2 regions of the Algoriphagus sp. Y33 genome follow, and region 1 is predicted to be linked to the other one. Evidence: riboswitches for the same ligand, from Rfam matches in the RefSeq annotation. Region 1 holds a riboswitch; the other holds the start of a gene.

Evidence for each region. A riboswitch is a leader RNA that binds a small molecule or an ion and turns the genes downstream of it on or off. The one in region 1 is predicted to bind thiamine pyrophosphate.
Region 2: another riboswitch for thiamine pyrophosphate. It lies ahead of pnuC (nicotinamide riboside transporter PnuC); the one in region 1 lies ahead of thiS (sulfur carrier protein ThiS).

The regions. Positions count from the first base shown of each region.
Region 1 is NZ_CP061947.1:3,887,102-3,890,312, forward strand. Features, by position in the region: gene ID165_RS15585 (outer membrane beta-barrel protein) at 1-451, opposite strand, end outside; gene ID165_RS15590 (RNA polymerase sigma factor) at 438-986, opposite strand; gene ID165_RS15595 (hypothetical protein) at 1,083-1,313, opposite strand; TPP riboswitch at 1,597-1,700, shown strand; gene thiS (sulfur carrier protein ThiS) at 1,738-1,941, shown strand; gene thiC (phosphomethylpyrimidine synthase ThiC) at 1,945-3,211, shown strand, end outside.
Region 2 is NZ_CP061947.1:1,676,035-1,679,245, forward strand. Features, by position in the region: gene fabF (beta-ketoacyl-ACP synthase II) at 1-113, shown strand, start outside; gene ID165_RS06735 (acyl-CoA dehydrogenase) at 214-1,287, opposite strand; gene pnuC (nicotinamide riboside transporter PnuC) at 1,265-1,891, opposite strand; TPP riboswitch at 1,922-2,035, opposite strand; gene ID165_RS06745 (RagB/SusD family nutrient uptake outer membrane protein) at 2,377-3,211, opposite strand, start outside.

The DNA.
Region 1 (3,211 bases):
GAACAAAAGCCAAAGTTTTAGTATCAGCAGGAGCAGGTCGAGAGCTTTGATTTTTCTCAGCTTTAGTAATTGCTTTGGTATCAGAAGCACTTTCACTTGACTTTTGATCTACTTCCGTCCCGACAGGAGAATTTTCCGCAATAGCCTCTTTTTCAGTTATAGTAATTTCTTCTACCTCATTTTCAGAGGCATTCCCGATACTTTCTGCCATCTGAATTTCCCTATACTCAGGATGTTCATTTCCTGAGAAATCAACAGAATTCAATCCCACTGCCAAAAGTACCAGGGACGCAGCGACCCCGCTCGCCCAATAGGCAATAGTTTTACGTTTGCGCAATGCGCGTTTTTTCTGAAAAGCTTCCCATGCACCCAATTGGTAAGGCACAGAAGCCTCTGCTAACTTCTTTTTAAGGGAAGCAGCAATTTCTTTATCCAGCTTATCTTCCTTCATATTCTTTCAAGTGTAATGAGACTAATTTACGGAGCTGCGTCTTCGCCCGGGCGAGATAGACTCTTGATGAGCTTTCTGACAAGCTAAGCTTCTCGCCAATTTCCTTGTGGCTGTAGCCTTCAATTTCATAGAGATTGAAAACCATTTTATGATCCTCCTGTAACTGATTGATAAGATTGATAATATCCTGAAATGCCAGATCTTGAAGCGCACTCATTTCATGGAAAACCCCGGGATCCTCAGTCACATCGGTTTGATTCTGAAACTTCTTCTGCTTTCGGAAATAGTCTATAGCGGTATTTACGGTGATACGGCGAAGCCAAGCCTTCACAGACTGGAAATCATCAAATTTCTTAATAGACCCGAAAAACTTCATAAAGGAGTCGTTCGTGATTTCATCGGCCAGTGCTCTGTCCTTGGAATAGGACAGACTGATCCCCATGACATAGCCATAGTATTTTTTATAAAACACCTCTTCGTGCTTAGCTGATCGTCGTTTGCAACCTTCGATCAACTCCTGATCAGTCCAATTCAATTCAAACCTATTAATCTATGGTTTACGACTTCCATGTTGGAGTCGGAATTCTCACTAGTTAGTTATTCATGTTTCATCTCGTCATAAGCAACCTACTCAGGGCTTTTGCTTTACACCAGTCCCCCTCACATCTTTGTAATCTACCGGAATAGCCAAGTTAATACAATTGGTCATTGTCCCTTTTTGGTTCTGGTTATAGCCGGAATTTGCAGCAAAATTAGATGCTTCTGTCGAAAATCCCGAGTTGATTGAATCATTCTCTGATCCGGCTTCCATAGCGCTACCGGCAAATATCAAAATCAAGTAGATTCGAAGAAGTGTCTTCATAATGCTTTTTTACCCTGACGGATAGCTTATCCCATTCGCTACAGTAATAGGAAAAAAATTTTGAGTAACCGGTCGCTATGGACAAATAGACAGTTACAGTATTCAAAGATTGGTGATTAGTCTATAGTACGCCCTAAGCTATGGGTAATGAGGTGCGGAAAAACATACTGCAGAAAGTCCACGAAGCAACTGGGATATCCCATATTCCCCAACAAAAACCTGAACTAGAGATTCACAAAACATCCCTTCTTTTTTCCCACTCTCACAATTTATTTGTAGCTTGGGAAAACTTTAGGGGTGTCCTCACTGAATACAGTAAGGACTGAGATTATACCCTTTGAACCTGATGCAGTTAGTACTGCCGAAGGAAAAAGCTAAGTGATACACGTGCTGTGTCTCCCCTGAAGTATATAATTTTTACAGGATGGAGATAACATATAACAATCAGACTCAGGAGGTACAGGAAGAAACATCGGTTTCAGACTTTGTTTTTCGTCAGATAGGCGAAAAACAAAATGGTATTGCTGTGGCAATCAATGAAACCATTGTCCCCAAGACAGAGTGGGCGAAGACCTACTTAAAAGCAAACGATAATTTATTGATCATCAAAGCAACTCAAGGAGGGTAAGTTATGAGCAAAAAAGACAAATCACCCATGCAGGGCAGTATTTCAAAAGGACCTATAAGCGGCTCTAAAAAAGTGTATGTACCGGGAAAAATCCACGATATCAAAGTAGCGATGCGTGAAATTGCGGTCTCGCCCACGAAGTTGTTCAGCGGAGGAACAATGAAGAATCCACCGGTAACAGTATATGACGCAAGTGGACCCTATACGGATGAAAATGCGGTAATCGATATCAAAAAAGGTTTGCCGCGTATCCGAGAGCAGTGGATTCTTGACCGCGGGGATGTGGAGCGTCTGGAATCCTCCACTTCAGATTACGGACAGGAACGATTGAACGACAGTTCGCTGGAACATTTGCGTTTTGAGCATATTGCAAAACCTCTGCGGGCGAAAAACGGTGCAAATGTGTCACAGTTGCACTATGCCAAAAAAGGAATTATCACACCTGAAATGGAATATATTGCCATTCGCGAAAATCAACGGATAGAAGATTTGAAAGCGCAATGGAACGGCGAATACGATACAATGTGCGCGCAGCATATAGGCGAAAGTTTCGCTGCGAATACTCCTAAAAATCTCATTACACCTGAATTCGTACGCGATGAAATAGCAGAGGGAAGAGCCATTATCCCAAATAACATCAACCACCCGGAAAGTGAGCCCATGATTATAGGACGTAATTTCTTGGTGAAAGTAAATGCAAATATCGGTAACAGTGCCGTGACTTCATCTATTGAAGAAGAAGTAGAGAAGGCCGTGTGGGCTTGCCGCTGGGGAGCGGACACTATTATGGATTTGTCTACCGGGGACAACATTCATGAGACAAGAGAATGGATTATCCGCAACTCACCCGTTCCGATAGGAACTGTTCCGATTTATCAGGCACTTGAAAAAGTAAAAGGTAAAGCAGAAGACCTGACATGGGAAATTTTCAGAGATACGTTGATCGAACAAGCCGAGCAAGGCGTATCGTATTTCACCATTCATGCGGGTGTGCTTTTGCGATACATCCCATTGACGGCCAAGCGAATGACGGGAATCGTCTCCCGTGGCGGTTCGATTATGGCAAAATGGTGTCTTTCACATCACAAAGAAAATTTCCTTTACACGCATTTCGAGGACATTTGTGAAATCATGAAGGCATACGATGTGGCTTTCTCTCTTGGAGATGGTCTGCGTCCGGGCTCGATCGCCGATGCAAACGATGCGGCACAATTTGCCGAGTTGGAAACATTGGGCGAACTGACAAAAATCGCTTGGAAGCACGATGTGC
Region 2 (3,211 bases), 2.2 Mb from region 1:
GAATTCAGATAGTGACCAAGAATGTTGTCGAGAAAAAAATAAAAGTTGCCTTGAGCAATACCTTTGGTTTCGGAGGGCATAATGCGACAGTGATTTTCAAAGAGTTTGTCTAACCTTTGGGGTTTAGACCCCAAAGGTTTTGTTTTTCACCACACCTCCTTAGAAACTGCATAGAAACATACAAGGAGATTTTTGAAAAGTGTGTTTGCTTATCTAAAACGGAAATATCAGCAGGACATGCTGACCGACTGTATTAAAATCCCGCCAGACCCGATTCAGTTCGGTATGGGTTTTGGCAGCTTCCAAACCTGAGAAGGGGTAGAGCCGTCCAGTAATTTTACGGCATTTTTGGGTAAGTATTCTGCTTACTTCGCTAATTTTCTTCAATCTAGAATCTGATATTTTTCCTTTTTTTTCCAGTTCACCCCATGAAGCATTGACTTGATGATAAAACTCATCCCGAAGATTTTGAAGTTTTTCCTCTTGCTTTCCCAGTAGTTTAAGGAAGTACTCAAGATGCTTTTTATCATAGCTTCTGTACTCATGCCTTCTCCAAAACGACTGCTCTATCAATTCCTTTAAGTGAAGAGAAATACCCAAAATATTCGCTGCAAGCGTAGCTTCGGCAAACTGAAGAAAGGGGTATTGGTAAACGGAAGCAGTCAATTGAGCTTTTTCCGGAAGAATTTCAAAGCAACGGTTTAGTGGAACTTCAACGTCATCGCATCGAAAAGCATGGCTTCCTGTAGCTACCATTCCCATGTAATTCCAACCGTCAAGAATAGTTACATCTTTTCTGTCGAGGACAAAAGCTTTGATCACCGGCTTTCCTTTTCCATCCAACAGTGCCTTCCCATCTTCCAATATCCCGCAATTGGCAGTGAGATGTGTAGCATGCAAGGCTCCCGATGCATAGGTCCAACTTCCGGAAATGATGTACTTTTCATCCACCAAATTGGCTTTTCCTCCTACAAATCCACTTCCTGCCAAGCAGAGTTTTTCGTCGGGGAAAATATCATTACGAAGTGACTCATCCATAAAGCCGACAAACCAGGCTGCACCTGCACAGAGCGTCACTGTCCATCCCAGACTCCCGTCCAGCTTTGCCAGTTTTTCCTCAATTTCCAAGGCTTCAGGCAGGGTACAACCCAGTCCTCCCAAGTCCTTTGGCACAAAAATCTTAAACCATTTTTCGGAATAAATCTCAGCCAGCCATTCCTCGGGAAGGTATCCAAGTTCTTCTGCTTTGGTAGCGAGTTCGTGGCTAAACAGTTTTGACTTTTCCATGGGCGTGGTCTAGTTCTTTTTTCCAATCGAAATAACCCAAAATGGCTATGACGAAAAGGAAAATGGTGAGAAATGAGATTAGAATCAGTTGCTTGTGAAAGAGCAAAGGAATGGCTACGATATTTGACACATTCAGCCATATCCAGTTTTCCAACTTTCTTTTTGCCAGAAGCCACATCCCTGCCCAGGCAGTAGAGGATACAAAAGCATCGATCACAGGCACATCGGAGTCGGTAAAATTGGTAAGCATAAAATAGAGAAATACCCAGCCGCCGAGGGCGATTGCCCAGGTGATTTTCTGCTCAGTAACTGTACTTCTTGAGATTTGCGAGGCCCCGGAATTCGATCTGTTTTTCCACATGGCCCAGCCATAAATACTCATTATTAGGTAATAAGCATTGAGCAGGGTTTCGGCGTAGAGCTTGGCATCCACAAGCAAGAAGCCCGAACACGAGATTCCGATGATGCCCGCGGGATAGAGCAACACATTGTTTTTGCGGGCGAGCAGCACTGAGGTGACTCCAAAACCCACAGCGAACCATTCCAGTACACTCGTGGATTTGATCTGCTCAGCGAGCAGACTCATGTCAATATACAATAGCATTTGAATAACGTTTTTGGATTATTCAAAAAAGGGAGAACAGTAATCTAGTCCCTACGCCGGCATTACCCGGATCAGGTGCTCAGTGATCGCTCACCGATGGGTATGATCTCAGCCCGAAATATTAGGGCACCCCTTAATTGATGATACTAAGATAGGGATTTATACATGATTTCGCTCTACGAGCCGGACTATCTAAGTTCGCTTCGCATAAAGAGGAATTTCCAAAACCTAAGGAATTATGGAAAATAACCAAGCAGGGAGCTAAAGTTGTAGCAAAGCACCGGGAAGCTTTATTGATGGATTGGGGCAAAAGATGCGAGTGGCTGAAATAGGATGATAAATCCTAGACCGATACCGTTATATCAGCTTTAGATAAATCAAATTCTGATTTCATTCCAATTAAGGTATGCATTATTTTAAATAGAAAGGCCTATTCCCATAGCAGGGAATAGGCCTTTATCATTTTATAAGTACTACGTACTTAATTACTTACTGCCACCATATTCTTGGTTTTGTTCTATCAGCGTATTATCCAATTCCAAAAGTGGAATTGGGAGAATTTCATGCTTTCCTGCCACAAAGCCTTTGCTTGCAAGTGCTTCTGCTGCTTTTCCATTTCGGACTAGGTCAAACCATCTATGACCTTCTCCTGCGAGTTCCAGACGTCTTTCTTCCAAAATTGTATGTATGGAAACGGGGATAGTTCCCAAGCCGACTCTAGCCCGAACGGCATCTAGCAGAGCCTGTGCACGGCCTGTATTTCCACCGCCTCTTACGAGTGCTTCAGCTTCCAAAAGATAGGAATCTGCAAGACGGATTTCATAGATATTTTGACGGAAGTTCAGTTCCATCACTCCGCCTCCCGTGGATCTGTCTTTCTGACGTCCTGCAAATTTCTCTAAGAAATAGCCGGTATTGTTGTAGCCTTTTTCATAAGTTACAGCTCCCGCTTTTTCCAAGCTATCCAAATCCGCAATGGTCGCTGATTTACGCGGATCGTTTTTCATCACTTGATACAAATCCGGAGTAACAGTCAAAAAGCTCCAGCCGGAAACATAATCAGGTGCAGTATCTGCGATTGGATTGTAACCCCGTGGACCTACCATGATGTTCAAAAGATTCCCTTCTGTACATCCCACGCATCCCCAATCACCATTTGATGTATTCGTAAAGGATACTTCGAAAATTGACTCCGAATTGAATTTATTATCAACTTCAAATAGATCGGAGAACTTGTCCAGTAATTTGTATCCATACTGGCTGGTACCACCGGGAGTTCCGTTTACCATTTCAAATTGCTCCGCTGCCAGCGCAAATTTT